DNA from 3 places in the Kluyvera fluvialis genome. Region 2 is predicted to be linked to each of the others. Evidence: predicted binding sites of a transcription regulator. Region 2 holds the regulator's gene; each other region holds the start of a gene.

Region 1 (5,192 bases), 1.1 Mb from region 2:
ATGAGGAAGGTTTTCTCTGCCACCGTTGGCAGGTGCAACACGCGGTTTACTGCATCCGCCAGCGAGATATTCTCACGGGCTAGCGCATCGCCTTTCGCTTTCAGCGTCTGCACGTTGCGAGTCATTTTCGGCGTTTTGCCCAGCAACACGTCCAGCGGCATATCGATTGGTTGGTTATCGAAATGGCGGTCATTAAGCGTCAGGTGTTGTTCTTCGGTCGCTTCACCGATAACTGCGTATGGCGCGCGTTCACGCTGACACAGCTCGTCAAACAGCGGCAGTTGGTCAGCCGCCACCGCCAGCACGTAACGTTCCTGCGATTCGTTGCACCAGATTTCCAGCGGGCTCATGCCAGGCTCATCGCTGAGAATATCGCGCAGCTCAAATTTACCGCCACGCCCACCATCGCTCACCAACTCAGGCATGGCGTTAGAAAGGCCGCCCGCACCAACGTCGTGGATAAACAGAATCGGGTTCGCATCGCCCAACTGCCAGCAACGGTCGATAACTTCCTGGCAGCGGCGTTCCATTTCTGGGTTGTCGCGCTGTACGGAGGCAAAGTCGAGGTCGGCATCAGACTGGCCGGAAGCCATCGAAGAGGCCGCGCCGCCGCCGAGGCCGATATTCATCGCCGGGCCGCCGAGGACGATCAGTTTCGCGCCGACGGTGATCTCGCCTTTTTGCACGTGATCGGCGCGGATGTTGCCGATCCCACCGGCCAACATGACCGGTTTGTGGTAGCCGCGCAGTTCTTCGCCGTTGTGGCTTTTCACTTTTTCTTCATAAGTACGGAAGTAGCCGGTCAGTGCCGGACGCCCAAACTCGTTGTTAAACGCCGCGCCGCCCAGTGGGCCGTCGGTCATGATATCCAGCGCCGTGACGATACGATCCGGTTTGCCGAAATCTTCTTCCCACGGCTGTTCAAAGCCCGGAATACGCAGGTTCGACACGGAAAAGCCCACCAGCCCTGCTTTTGGTTTCGCCCCGCGACCGGTTGCGCCTTCATCACGGATTTCACCGCCGGAGCCGGTTGCCGCACCAGGCCACGGGGAGATAGCCGTTGGGTGGTTGTGGGTTTCCACTTTCATCAGGATGTGCGCCGGTTCCTGGTGGAACTCGTAGCGCCCGGTTTCGTGATCAGCGAAGTAACGACCCACTTCAGAGCCTTCCATCACGGCGGCGTTATCTTTATACGCAGACAGCACGTGATCCGGCGTGGTTTCGAAGGTGTTTTTAATCATCTTGAACAGCGACTTCGGCTGCTGTTCACCGTCGATAATCCAGTCGGCGTTGAAAATTTTGTGGCGGCAGTGCTCAGAGTTAGCCTGCGCGAACATGTATAGCTCGATATCGTTCGGGTTACGTCCCAGTTTATTGAACGCATCCTGCAAATAGTCGATTTCGTCATCAGCCAACGCCAGGCCAAGACGCAGGTTGGCGTCAATCAGCGCCTGGCGACCCTGCCCCAGCAGGTCAACGCTGGAAACCGGTGCCGGTTGGTGATGCGCGAATAATTTTTCCGCATCCTGCAATGAGGCAAATACGCTCTCCATCATGCGGTCATGCAGTTCAGCCGCCACCGCCGCAGTTTGCTCGTGGGTCAGGCTGGCAGCATCAATATAGTACGCCACGCCACGCTCAAGACGCAGAACCTGCGGTAAGCCGCAGTTGTGGGCGATATCGGTAGCTTTGGAAGACCAGGGGGAGATAGTGCCAGGACGGGGAGTGACGAGTAGCAGTTTGCCGGTAGGCGTATGGCTGTTCAAGCTTGGGCCATACTGCAACAGTCGCTCAAGTCTCGCCCGCTGTTCTTCATTCAGCGGCGCGTCCAGGTCGGCAAAATGGACATACTCGGCGTAAATATTGCTTACCGGGAGGTTGGCTGCCTGAAAACGCGTCAGCAGTTTGTTAATGCGAAATGCAGACAGTGCAGGCGAACCACGCAGAATTTCCATCATAAGTCTCTCGTCTTCTCAGCTTTCAATGTGCGCAATGGGGGAGAACGGCGGCTATTATAGAGAATCCTGCGCCCCGACGAAACCGTTTGCGTCGAAATAAAATCATGTCCGCGCTTTACCAATAGATGTGACGCACCTCTCGAATCAGTTGCCAACTGGCGCAATGTTAAGCAAAATGCCGCTGATTCAGTACCAATCCTTAATATTATTAAGGGCACCATTTGGTGTCGCAGCGAATTAACCATTTGAAAAAATTAAAGATTAATTATCTGCTGATCGGCATTGTCACGCTGTTGCTGGCCGCAGCGCTTTGGCCGTCCATTCCCTGGTTTGGCAAACCAGACAACCGTATCGCCGCGATTCAAGAGCGGGGGGAGCTGCGCGTCAGTACCGTGCTCTCGCCGCTGACCTACGCCACCATTAATAATAAACAGTACGGCCTCGATTATGAGATGGCTCAGCAGTTCGCCGACTACCTCGGCGTGAAGCTGAAAATCACCGTGCGACAAAATATTAGCCAGTTATTCGATGACCTCGACCACGGCGACGCCGACCTGCTCGCCGCCGGGCTGGTTTACAACAGCGAACGGGTGAAAAACTATCAGGCTGGGCCAACCTATTATTCCGTCTCCCAGCAGTTGGTCTATCGCGTCGGCAGCCTGCGCCCGCGTAGCCTCAGCAACGTTAGCGCCGAGCAACTGACCATCGCCCCCGGCCAGGTGGTTATCAATGACCTGCAAACCTTAAAAGAAAAGAAGTTTCCTGACCTCACCTGGACCGTGGATGAAAAGCGCGGTTCGGTTGATTTGATGCAAGCGGTTATCGATGGCAAGCTCGATTACACCATCGCGGATTCCGTCGCGATTGGCCTGTTCCAGCGCGTTCACCCTGAGCTGGCGGTAGCGCTGGACGTTACCGACGAGCAGCCAGTCACCTGGTTTAGCCTTAAAGATAATGACAACACGCTTTCTGCCGCGATGCTCGACTTCTTTAACAATATCAATGATGACGGCACGCTCGCGCGTCTGGAGGAGAAATACCTCGGTCACGGCGATGATTTTGACTATGTTGATACCCGCACCTTCCTGCGCGCGGTGGATAACGTGCTGCCGGACTTGCAGCCGTTATTTAAAAAATACGCGAACGAAATTGACTGGCGCCTGCTGGCGGCTATCTCTTATCAGGAATCACACTGGGATCCGTTAGCTACATCACCAACCGGGGTTCGAGGTCTGATGATGTTGACCAAAAACACCGCCCAGAGTTTGGGGTTGAGCGATCGCACCGACCCCGAGCAAAGCATCAGCGGCGGGATGCGCTATATCCGCGATATGATGACGAAAGTGCCAGATAGCGTACCGCAGGACGAGCGGATTTGGTTTGCGCTGGCGGCCTACAATATGGGCTATGCCCATATGCTCGACGCGCGCGCGCTGACCGCAAAACAGAAAGGTAACCCAGATAGTTGGGCCGAAGTGAAACTGCGCCTGCCGCTGCTCAGCCAGAAACCGTGGTATAGCAAGCTGACATATGGCTACGCGCGCGGCCATGAGGCCTATGCTTACGTCGAGAATATCCGTAAGTATCAGATTAGCCTGGTGGGTTATCTACTGGAGAAAGAGAGAAAAGCGACGGAACAGAGGGCGATTGCCGAAGCCTATCCGGCCGTTACGCCGGATGAACTTAATCAGAGCCATTACGGCCTGTTCTCATTCCTCCCCTCGCCTACGCAGGGGAACGCGCTTTCCTTCTTAATGGCGAAGCCGGAATAACTTATTGTGCGTCGGGCGGGGTCAGTTTTGCCGCCTGTCTCAGCGCTTTTTGCTGCTGGCGACGGTGGCGGAAAAAGTCGCTAAGCATCGATGAACACGCGTCCGCCAACACCCCTTCCGTTATTTCTACCCGATGGTTCATGCCGGGATGGTGCAGCACATCCATCAGCGAACCTGCCGCGCCGGTTTTAGCATCGCGCGCGCCAAACACCAGTTGACCAATACGGCTATGCACCATTGCTCCGGCACACATCACGCAGGGTTCCAGCGTGACGTACAGCGTGGTGTCAATCAGGCGGTAGTTTTGCAGCACCAGGCCGCCCTGACGCAGCGCCATAATCTCCGCATGTGCGGTTGGGTCATGGCGACCAATCGGCCGGTTCCAGCCTTCGCCAATCACTTGATTGTTATGCACCAGTACCGCCCCCACCGGCACTTCGCCCTCCTCCCAGGCACGTTGGGCAAGTTTCAGCGCATGGCGCATCCAGTATTCATGGTTCTGTTCAATGTCGGACAACGTGGGGACTCCAGATGATAAAACGCGGCGCATTATACACAAAAACAGACGCCGTGCCGCTGGCGCTATTCCAGTTGTTCCAGCTCGCCACGCGGCGTAACGCGCCAACGGTGCTCGCAGAAATAGAGTAGCGGGTTATCCTGTTTGCTGTCGCTGTAGCCGCTGTATAAACGCAGCGGCGCGCCAAGACGTTGTTCCAGTTGCACCACTTTTTCATGCCCCAGGCAACGCACCACCAACACTCGCCCGCCGAACGCACGCTGCATTTGGCTACCAATAAGGTTAATCCGCGAGATCCAGGGTGTGTCGGCATACACGCGCGCCACCAGCGATTGCGGCGAGCCGGTAATCAGCCAAACGTCGGCGTCATTCCCGTGAAGGTAGCTGTCTAAACGTTGTTGCACGACAGGGAAAGGAGTCACTGTCGCGCGAAATTTGGTAATAAAATTCGCCTCCAGCGCATTGAGCATTGACTCTTTTCGCCCGAAGGTACACGCCCACAACAGCACGCTCATTGGCCAACGCGCGGCGCGCCCTTTCACCAACATCGTTGCGCCGATGATCGGTAGCAAAGGGAGTACCAGCAGCGTGTTAAGCGGCAAGTGGCGAAGCAAATAACGCAAAAAAGCACCGAACAAATCCTGCTGATGCAACGTGCCATCGAGGTCAAAAAACACTACGCGGCGGGAATAGCTTGTCAAATGAAACTCCTGTAATACCCTGTCATGTCAGCCCACAGACTAGCAGAATGCCCGCAGGCTTTCGCTGAACCGCGCTTAAACAGACTCTCGTCACCAAAAGTGTGGCATTTTGCGGGCTATGGAATATTTAATTCGCTATATTCCGTTATACTAGAATACATAATTCTACCCCCCAATTAATTCGAGTCATGAAGGCCGCTCACACCCAGGCAACTTGAAGTATGGCGGGTATATCAGACGAGCA
Region 2 (5,192 bases):
CTCTGTGCATTGCTGTTTACATCGTTATCCTTTACGCCGTTGGCTCATGCCACAGGGCATACCAAAACGCCCACGGCGCAAAAATCGCTTCCTGTAAAAGGCAGCGAACGTAAGAAAAAGAATACGGTCAGCAAATCTAACACCAAGAAAAAAGCAACGACCCCGGTCTCTAAAAAAGCAGCCTCTACCCCGCGCAAAGCCGCCGTTAAGTCTACGGCTAAAGTCAGCAAGAAAAGTAGTTCGCTGAAAACCGCCAACGTGATAACAACCTGCAAGACCCGCAAAGGCCACAAAAAAATCTGCACTACCAGCCCAGCAGAAGCCAAAACCACCACCATTGCTCAGGCGCACAAAGTTCGCGTGCAGAAGGCACAAAAAACGGCGATGAATAAGCTGATGGGACAACTGGGTAAACCGTATCGCTGGGGGGGAAACTCACCGCGTACCGGTTTCGATTGCAGCGGTCTTGTGTACTACGCCTATAAAGATCTGGTGAATATCCGCATTCCACGCACCGCAAACGAAATGTATCACCTGCGCGATGCACGTCCGGTTGACCGTGGTGAGCTGGAAAGTGGTGATTTAGTATTCTTCCGCACTCGTGGTCGCGGTACTGCCGATCACGTTGGCGTGTACGTTGGCAACGGCAAGTTCATCCAGTCGCCACGTACCGGCCGTGATATTCAAATCACCTCACTAAGCGAAGACTACTGGGTTCGCCACTACGTTGGCGCGCGTCGCGTGGTTACGCCGAAGACCATTCGTTAATCACTTACCCCGTTTGTTAATAAACGGGGTAAGCTTATCTTTTATCTCACCTTTTAATTTGCTACCCTGTCCTTACTCAGTACAAGGTTATTGAGTAAACAAACTATAAGAAGGAGAGTAGCAATGTCGTTCGAATTACCTGCATTACCGTATGCCAAAGACGCTCTGGTTCCACATATTTCCGTGGAAACGCTGGAGTACCACTATGGTAAACATCACCAGACTTACGTCACCAACCTGAATAACCTGATCAAAGGCACTGCCTTTGAAGGTAAAACACTGGAAGAGATCGTTCGTACATCTGAAGGTGGCGTGTTCAATAACGCCGCTCAGGTCTGGAACCACACGTTCTACTGGAACTGCCTGGCTCCGAACGCCGGTGGTGAACCGACTGGCGCAGTCGCTGAAGCCATTAACCGCTCATTTGGTAGCTTCGCGGAATTTAAAGCGCAGTTTACTGATGCCGCAGTGAAAAACTTCGGCGCAGGCTGGACGTGGTTGGTGAAAAAAGCAGACGGCTCTCTGGCTATCGTATCGACGTCCAATGCGGCAACTCCGCTGACGACCGATGCTAAACCGCTGCTGACCGTTGATGTGTGGGAACATGCTTACTACATCGACTACCGCAATGCGCGCCCTAACTATCTGGAGCACTTCTGGGCTCTGGTTAACTGGGCGTTTGTGGCCGAGAACTTAGCGGCATAAGAAATGACGCAGAAGGGAATCCCCTTCTGCGTTTTTTATTAACTGACGAGCGCTTCTTCACCGCGAGAACGGCTGCTAAAGAACACAACCAGCAGAGCTAAACCAGCGACAATCGCCCCCATCACCGGCACAAAACTGTAACCCAGGCCGCCTGAAATCACCGCCCCACCGGCCACAGCCCCCAACGCGTTACCCAGGTTAAATGCCCCGATATTGACCGATGACGACAGCCCCGGCGCTTCGCTGGCAACGCGCATCACACGCATCTGTAACGGTGGTACAACCGCAAAGGTCGCTGCGCCCCAAATCACCATACTCACCGCCGCACCAATTTCGGTACGTGCGAGGAATGGGATCGCCAGCATGATAAGCATCAGCAGCAGCAAGAAGCCTTTCAACGTGCCGCTCACCGAACGGTCGGCAAATTTGCCGCCAAGATAGTTACCGATGGAGAAACCAACGCCAATCAACACCAGCATCAGCGTGATAAAGCCGGATGACGCGTCGGTTATCGTGTGCAGCACCGGAGAAATATAGGTATAGAGGGTAAACATTGCCCCTGCGCCCAGAACGGTGGTTAACAGCGCCGAAAGCACCTGCGGGCGCACCAGCACCGCCAATTCACGTTTAACATCCGGTTTTTCACCCGCGCCGCCTTTCGGCAGTGACAGCCACAGGCTAATCATCGCAATCACGCCCAACCCCGCCGTTGCCAAAAACGACATACGCCAGCCAATAGTTTCGCCAAGCCAGGTCGCCGCCGGAACGCCGCCGATATTGGCGATAGTCAGCCCCATAAACATGGTCGCGACCGCGCTGGCCTGTTTGTGTTTGGGCACTACGCTTGCCGCCACTACCGAACCTAAACCAAAGAATGCGCCGTGGTTAAGGCTGGTAATAATGCGCGATAACATCAATGTGGTGTAATCCGGCGACAGCGCCGAGAGCACATTACCGAGGGTAAATATCGCCATCAGGAAGATAAGCGCATTGCGTCGCCCACGGTGCGATAACAGCAGCGTCATCAACGGAGCACCCACCATCACCCCAACCGCATAAGCGCTGATCAACATTCCCGCAACGGGAATTGAGACATCCACACCCTTCGCAATTACCGGCAAAAGGCCCATCGGGGAGAACTCGGTAGTGCCAATGCCAAAAGCCCCAATGGCGAGCGCCAATAATGGGAAATTAATTTTCATGCCATAACTCCGGTTAGCCGCATCGAGAGTGCGACATCAATATGATGTTAAAAGCATGACATTAATCACAGAAAAGCAGAAGCGTACAAAATAGCAAAAGATTATTGCTTATTTGCTAACAATCGGATGATGAGGGAGCGGCAGCCCCCTCACAGGGGAATTAATGCAGGATGGCAGTGAACGCTGCGGCGACAATCAGCGCAAGCGTTACAACGGTAGTAGAGAGCGACAGCTTAAGTTCGGTACTCATCAATTTTTCTCCTTTTTATTGCTACAGCAAAACTGACCTTACTCATTTTTGCACAGTTAATCATAAAAATCTTCACAGATTTAGCAGGATGTTTGTTTTTGCTCTTCCACTTTGCGTCAAGATAGGCCAAAATTCGACGCTTATTTAAAAGCGTACCGGCCATTGACCCCCTCCTGTCGTCCTGTATCGTTTTCCCGGCGAATCGCAATTCACAAATTGCGCCAGGGTGTGTGAAGGCAAACGTTTTCCTTTCGATTTTTTCAGGGGCAGGCCAGGGTCTGGAGTGAGATGGAATGGCAACTATTAAAGATGTAGCGAAGCGCGCAAACGTTTCCACTACAACCGTATCACATGTAATTAACAAAACGCGTTTTGTCGCCGAGGAAACGCGTGAAGCGGTCTGGGCGGCGATTAAAGAGTTGCACTACTCGCCAAGCGCCGTTGCCCGTAGCCTGAAGGTTAATCACACCAAATCCATTGGTTTGTTAGCCACCAGCAGCGAAGCGGCCTACTTTGCCGAAATTATCGAAGCCGTTGAGAAAAACTGCTTCGAAAAAGGCTATACGCTGATTCTGGGTAACGCGTGGAACAACCTGGAAAAACAGCGCGCCTATCTGTCGATGATGGCGCAAAAACGCGTAGATGGCCTGTTGGTCATGTGCTCTGAGTATCCAGAGCCTCTGCTGACGATGCTCGAAGAATATCGCCACATCCCAATGGTGGTGATGGACTGGGGCGAAGCCAAAGCCGACTTTACCGATTCGGTAATCGATAACGCCTTTGAAGGCGGCTATATGGCTGGCCGTTATCTGATCGAACGCGGTCATCGCGATATCGGCGTGATCCCAGGGCCGCTGGAGCGCAACACCGGCGCCGGGCGTCTGGCGGGCTTTATGAAAGCGATGGAAGAGGTACAAATCAACGTACCGGCTAACTGGATTGTACAAGGCGATTTTGAGCCAGAATCCGGCTATCGCGCGATGCAGCAAATTTTGTCGCAGCATCCTCGCCCAACCGCTATCTTTTGCGGTGGCGATATCATGGCGATGGGCGCGCTGTGCGCCGCTGACGAAATGGGGCTGCGCGTGCCGCAGGACATTTCGCTGATCGGTTATGATAATGTGCGTAACTCGCGCTTCTTTACCCCAGCGCTGACAACCATTCACCAGCCGAAAGATTCGCTTGGTGAAACAGCCTTCAATATGCTGATGGACAGAATTGTCAGCAAGCGCGAAGAGTCACAGTCGATTGAAGTCCACCCGCGTCTTATCGAGCGTCGCTCGGTTGCCGATGGTCCTTATCGCGATTACCGTCGTTAATCGCTTTTTGCGGATGCCCTACTCGGGCGTCCGCAGCCACTCTTGATTTAACGTTTCACTGTCGCCCAAATATTCCAGCAACCAGCTTAACGCCGGAGAAGCATCGCTTTGCTGCCACGTCAGGCAACAGGCGGCATCCTGGAAAGGGTTTTCCAGCTCCAGCGCGACCCATTCACCGCTTTCCAGCCACGGTTGCGCCACGTGCCCCGGCACCATCGCCACACATAACCCCGCCGAAATACAGGTTTCTGATGATGCCCAATCCGGCACGACCACCCTTTTTTGGTTATCCAGCAGCCAGGTTGTCCGTTTTGGCAACGAGCGCGAGGTATCTTCGCGCACCAACGATGGCCAGTTGCGCAACACATCGTCGCTCAATGGCCCCGTCATTTTCGCCAGCGGATGCGAGCCAGACACCACGCAGTGCCAGTTGAGCATCCCCATATCACGAAAGGCAAAGCGCCCCCCGACAGGAATCGCCTGCGTTGCGCCGATCGCTAACTCCACGCGACCGTCAGCTAATGCATCCCACACGCCGTTGAACACTTCCTGGTACACAATCAGCTCAACGTCGCTGAAATGACGATAGAAATCGACAATCAGTTGCCGGGTGCGCTGTGGCTTGACGATGTTATCCACGGCAATCGCCAACTGCCCGCGCCAACCATTCGCTATCTGCTGGCACTGCTGACGGGTGATCTGCATTTTTTTGATAACAGATCGCCCTTCTTTTAAAAACCATGCTCCGGCTGGCGTCAGTTCAACGTCACGATGGCGACGTTCAAACAGCGGCACAGCAAGCCACTCCTCTAACTGACGTACCGTGTAGCTTACAGCAGAAGGCACACGGTGCAGCTCCTGTGCGGCAGCGCTGAAACTGCCGTTACGCGCAACTGCATCAACCACTTCCAGCGAATATTCAGACCACATTTTCTGCCTGCAAAAATT
Region 3 (5,192 bases), 810 kb from region 2:
AGCCACAGCCCGTTGAACATACGCTGGCGCTGCGTTTGCCAGCGTGGTGCTCATCGCCACAAATTCAGGTCAATGGCGATGAGGCCAGCGGAGAAAAGATTAAGGGTTATCTGCACCTGCATCGACGCTGGCAGGAGGGCGATATCATTACTCTGAATTTGCCGATGATTGCCCGCCGGGTGTATGCCAACCCACGGGTGCGCCATGCCGCTGGCAAGGTTGCCATTCAACGCGGGCCGCTGGTGTATTGCCTGGAAGAAGCCGATAACGGCGCGCAATTGCACAATCTGTCGCTGCCCAAAACCAGTGTTCTGCGGGAAGTGGCGGGAAACGGTGTGCTGAAGGGGAAAATTCTGTTGCAAGCAGAAGGCGAGCGAGAACCTGATGTGACGGACGATGCACCACTGTATCGTTTTGATGAGCGTCAGACGGCAGCACAGACGCAGACGTTAACGTTTATTCCGTGGTTTAGCTGGGCGAATCGCGGCGAAGGGGAAATGCGTATTTGGGTCGATGAGGCGTGATTTAATAACAATGCCGGATGGCGGCGATGCCTTGCGAAACCGTAGGCCTGATAAGCGCAGCGCCATCAGGCGCTGTGCTCCTATTGCCGGATGGCGGCGATGCCTTATCCGGCCTACAGATATTGCGAAACCGTAGGCCTGATAAGCGTAGCGCCATCAGGCTTTGTGCGCCTAATACCAACGAGCTTAACCTTCGTTATGCATCTCTAAATTTTCAACTTCATTTTGCAACTGCACCGCTTTGGCGTCGTCGTTGCGCAGCGAGTCGAGGAAATCGAGATAAGCCTGATCGACATCTTTGGTGACGTACACGCCGTTAAACACCGAGCATTCAAACTGCTGAATATCAGGGTTTTCAGCACGAACGGCATCAATCAAATCATCCAGGTTTTGGAAGATAAGCCCATCCGCACCGATTATCTGGCGAATCTCATCCACTTCGCGACCGTGAGCGATAAGCTCATTGGCGGTTGGCATATCGATACCGTAGACGTTCGGGAAGCGGATTTCCGGGGCAGCAGACGCCAGGTATACTTTCTTCGCTCCGGCTTCGCGCGCCATCTCGATAATCTGCTCAGACGTCGTACCACGTACGATGGAGTCATCAACCAGCAGCACGTTTTTATCACGGAACTCAGCGCGGTTGGCATTCAGCTTACGGCGCACGGATTTACGGCGTAACTGTTGGCCTGGCATGATAAAGGTACGGCCTACGTAGCGGTTTTTCACAAACCCCTGACGGTATGGCTTGCCGAGAATACGGGCGATTTCCAGCGCGATATCGCAAGAGGTTTCCGGGATAGGAATCACCACGTCGATATCCAAATCTTCCCATTCGCGCGCAATCTTCTCGCCCAGTTTCGTGCCCATATTGACACGCGCACTGTAGACGGAAATTTTGTCGATAAAGGAGTCAGGACGCGCAAAGTAGACATACTCGAACAAGCATGGGTTGCTGACCGGGTTGTCGGCACACTGACGGGTAAATAGCTGACCTTTTTCAGTGATGTACACCGCTTCGCCTGGCGCCACATCGCGCAGGAATTCGAAGCCCAGCGTATCCAGCGCCACGCTTTCAGAGGCGACCATATATTCGGTACGACCATCCCCAATATCGCGCTTGCCCAGCACCAGCGGGCGAATACCGTTCGGGTCGCGGAAGGCAACCATGCCGTGACCGATAATCATCGCGACACATGCATACGCCCCGCGAATCTGGCGGTTTGTCGCGGCAATGGCGGCAAAAATATTGTCGGCTTCCAGCGGATAATGACGGAAGTTGTCTAATTCGCTGGCGAAAATATTGAGCAGGATTTCAGAATCGGAGGTGGTGTTGATGTGACGGCGTTTTTCTTCAAACAGCTTTTTACGTAACTCATGCGCATTGGTCAGATTACCGTTATGCGCCAACGTAATACCGTACGGTGAGTTGACGTAGAAGGGTTGTGCTTCAGAAGCACTGGAGCTGCCCGCCGTTGGGTAGCGCACGTGGCCAATACCCATATTGCCCTGCATACGCTGCATGTGGCGGGCTTCAAAGATATCGCTGACTAAGCCGTTTGCCTTACGCAACCGGAAGCAGTTGTTGGCATCAATGGTGATGATGCCAGCGGCATCCTGTCCACGGTGCTGAAGCACCGTTAGCGCATCATAAATCGACTGGTTTACCGGCATAACACCGGCGATACCGACAATACCGCACATACGTCTTTTCCTCGTTAAGCAACGGCCCAAAGCTTATACTTTGGGCAAGAAACTTGACGAGCTTTGAAGGTATTCAAAAAACCATCTGATAACGGGTGAAAAGTAAGGAATAAACTGCGACTGCTGCCAGTCAGCGCTTTTCGCCATTCCGGTAAAAGTGTCGAGGAAAAACAGAATAGCGGCGATGATCAGCACCCCACGTAAAGCGCCAAAACAGATCCCCAATACCCTGTCTGTGCCCGACAGACCGGTTTTCTCCACCAGCAGGCCTATCACATAGTTGACGATAGCGCCGACGATGAGCGTCACGATAAACAGTGCCGCAATAGCAATCCCATTTCGAACCCGTTCGTCCTCAAAGCCCGTAAACCAGACAGACAGTTCCGTGTAGTAATGGCTAGCGACATAAAAAGCACAGCCCCATGTCACCAACGATAATGCTTCACGAACAAAACCACGGATAAGGCTAACTAAGCAAGAAAAGCCCAGCACCGCAATAATGGCGTAATCAATCCAGACCATATTTGTCCCACGATTTTACGCCCTGTCATCCAGTTCGGGCGCATTCTAACAGAAAAAGAAAACGTTTGCGTAGGGATTTCCTTCCCAGGCATAAATAAAAAATGGCGCTGAAAAAATATTCAACGCCACTGGTTTCCGCCCTCACCCACGGGCAAAAAACGCCCCCTTTACCTGATGAGCAAAGGGTTCAGGGTGAGAGGTAAAGCAGGATTAGTTCGGGGTATATCCCATCACCACACCGCTTAACCCCGATAGCTGCTTCAGCTCGCCAAGCGAACCTTTTAGCTTATCTTTCGAGGCATCCGGGCCAACCAGAATACGGGTAATTTTACCCTGAACTGGCGTCGAAGGCGACGTGTAGGCGCGATAACCTGCACCGCGTAAACTGGCAACAATTTCGTTCACTTTGTCGGCGTTTTTCAGCGCACCTAACTGCACCACGTAGGCTTTGCCAACCGGCGCAGGTTTCTCTTCCGGCGCGGCTTTTGGCGGTGGGGTTACGGCAACCTGCTCGACCACCGGCTGTGGTTTCGGTTTTGGCTTCTCTACCGGCTTCGGTTTCGGCAGTTCGGCGGCAGGTGGAATCTGCTCAAGGTCGCCGTTGCCATTGACCGCCAGACGGCTGGAATCCAGCGACGGCGCCGCAGCATCACCCGCTCTTACCTCTTCCGCAGCACCTTCCGGCGGCTGAGCAGGCAGTGCTTGCGTCGCCGTCGGCAGCATATCCGGCTCATCACGATCGCCAGGCTTTGGCACCAGCGGGATGGCAGCAAACTCATCCTGATAATGTTTTTTTTGCCCGTCGAGCAGCCCTGGCAGCACGATGACCCCCAGTGCAACTAAGACGATTGTCCCAACAAGACGGTTCTGAAACTTACTTGCCACCGGCTCTCCCCGCGTCCAACTCTTCCATCACATGCGCTACCGTATGGAACGAACCACACACTAGCACCGTATCTTCAGGCTTTGCTTCCGCCATTGCGGCATACCACGCCTGTGCCACGCTGGCGAAAACAGTACCTGTGCGCAAATGTTCGCGCAACTGTTCTGCCGTCGCTCCGCGCGGCCCTTCCAGCGGTGCGCAATACCAGCTATCAATAACGCCATCCAGACATGCCAGCGTACCGGCGATGTCCTTATCATGCAGCATACCAATAACCGCCAGCACTCGCCCAGTTTTCGGCAGCGATTTGAGACGCCCAGCAAGATAGCCCGCCGCGTGCGGGTTATGGGCAACATCAAGGATCACCCGAGGTTCCATTTGGATGGTCTGAAAACGCCCCGGCAAAATAGCCCCGGCAATACCGTCACGAATCGCCTGTTCGCTCACCACAAGCTGACTGGCGCGCAGCGCCGCCAGCGCCGTGGCAGCGTTAGGCTGCGGCACGTTTGGTAGCGGTAAGCCACGCAGTTCACCCTGCGCATCGCTAAATGTCCAGCTATCAGCTTGCACTGTGTAGCGCCAGTCAACGTCGCGTTGCAGTAGCTGTGCGCCTTTCTCGCGCGCAACATCAGCAATGGTATGCGGCATATCAGGCTCCCCCACCACAGCAGGACGCCCGGCGCGGAACACGCCCGCCTTTTCACGACCAATGCTTTCGCGATCCGGCCCCAGCCAATCGGTATGATCCAGCGCGATACTGGTGACAACAGCCACGTTAGCATCAACAATGTTGGTCGCATCGAGACGACCGCCCAGACCGACTTCCAGAATCGCGACGTCCACTTTTTCCTGCTTAAACAGCCACAGCGCCGAGAGTGTACCGTATTCAAAATAGGTCAAAGAGGTTTCGCCACGCGCGGATTCAATCGCCGCAAAGGAGGCGGTATGCGCGCTTTCAGCAAGCTCAGCGCCCTGAATACGCACCCGTTCAGTGTAGCGCACCAGATGCGGCGAGCTGTAAACGCCAACTTTATAACCCGCCGCCATCAAGATGGTTTCCAGCGTGCGGCAGGTTGTGCCTTTGCCGTTCGTTCCGGCGACGGTAAACACAAACGGCGCCGGTTGCAGCACGTTCAGTTGCCCTGCGACCAGGCTGACGCGCGCCAGTCCCAGGTCGATGGTTTTTGCGTGGAGGTTTTCAAGATAAGAAAGCCACGTAGCCAGGGGCGACGTGGCCTGAGGAATAAGATGTTTGTCCATAGTGCCCGCTACTTTCAACAGTGGATAATAGCAAAAAGGGCAGCGCCGCCTGGCCCTACCCTTTGTACTCGTCGTTTTTTAAGTTGCAGGTCCGTAAGCTCAGCCGAATCGCTTACCTGAGTAAACGCATCGGAATTGTGTCTCTTACCGCCGTCCTGCAACTCAAAATCCATAGAGTATGCTTATCAGGCCTCTGGTTCCTGATCCGGTACTGGAGGTACAACCACGCTTTCACGCGGGGCATCCGGATTCGGAGCCGGAAGGTTCATCAACTTCGCCAGAATACGGGCGAGCTTCAG

The links. The regulator PurR, encoded in region 2, represses purine synthesis genes. The targets are predictions, from matches to a motif close to CANGCAAACGTTTGCNTG.
Region 1: purL (phosphoribosylformylglycinamidine synthase) is a predicted target of PurR. The motif match lies at 2,034-2,051, and genes of this name have one in related genera.
Region 3: cvpA (colicin V production protein) is a predicted target of PurR. The motif match lies at 2,805-2,822, and genes of this name have one in related genera.

Annotation. Positions count from the first base shown of each region.
Region 1 covers NZ_AP046142.1:1,323,016-1,328,207, reverse strand. The annotation lists gene purL (phosphoribosylformylglycinamidine synthase) at 1-1,958, opposite strand, end outside; gene mltF (membrane-bound lytic murein transglycosylase MltF) at 2,204-3,730, shown strand; gene tadA (tRNA adenosine(34) deaminase TadA) at 3,732-4,247, opposite strand; gene yfhb (phosphatidylglycerophosphatase C) at 4,313-4,948, opposite strand.
Region 2 covers NZ_AP046142.1:2,394,627-2,399,818, reverse strand. The annotation lists gene AC6I4B_RS11450 (C40 family peptidase) at 1-768, shown strand, start outside; gene sodB (superoxide dismutase [Fe]) at 892-1,473, shown strand; gene AC6I4B_RS11440 (MFS transporter) at 1,512-2,675, opposite strand; gene cydH (cytochrome bd-I oxidase subunit CydH) at 2,836-2,925, opposite strand; gene AC6I4B_RS11430 (hypothetical protein) at 2,909-3,088, opposite strand; gene purR (HTH-type transcriptional repressor PurR) at 3,219-4,244, shown strand; gene punR (DNA-binding transcriptional activator PunR) at 4,263-5,174, opposite strand.
Region 3 covers NZ_AP046142.1:1,580,670-1,585,861, reverse strand. The annotation lists gene AC6I4B_RS07635 (glycoside hydrolase family 127 protein) at 1-524, shown strand, start outside; gene purF (amidophosphoribosyltransferase) at 711-2,228, opposite strand; gene cvpA (colicin V production protein) at 2,262-2,750, opposite strand; gene dedD (cell division protein DedD) at 2,961-3,635, opposite strand; gene folC (bifunctional tetrahydrofolate synthase/dihydrofolate synthase) at 3,625-4,893, opposite strand; gene accD (acetyl-CoA carboxylase, carboxyltransferase subunit beta) at 5,079-5,192, opposite strand, start outside.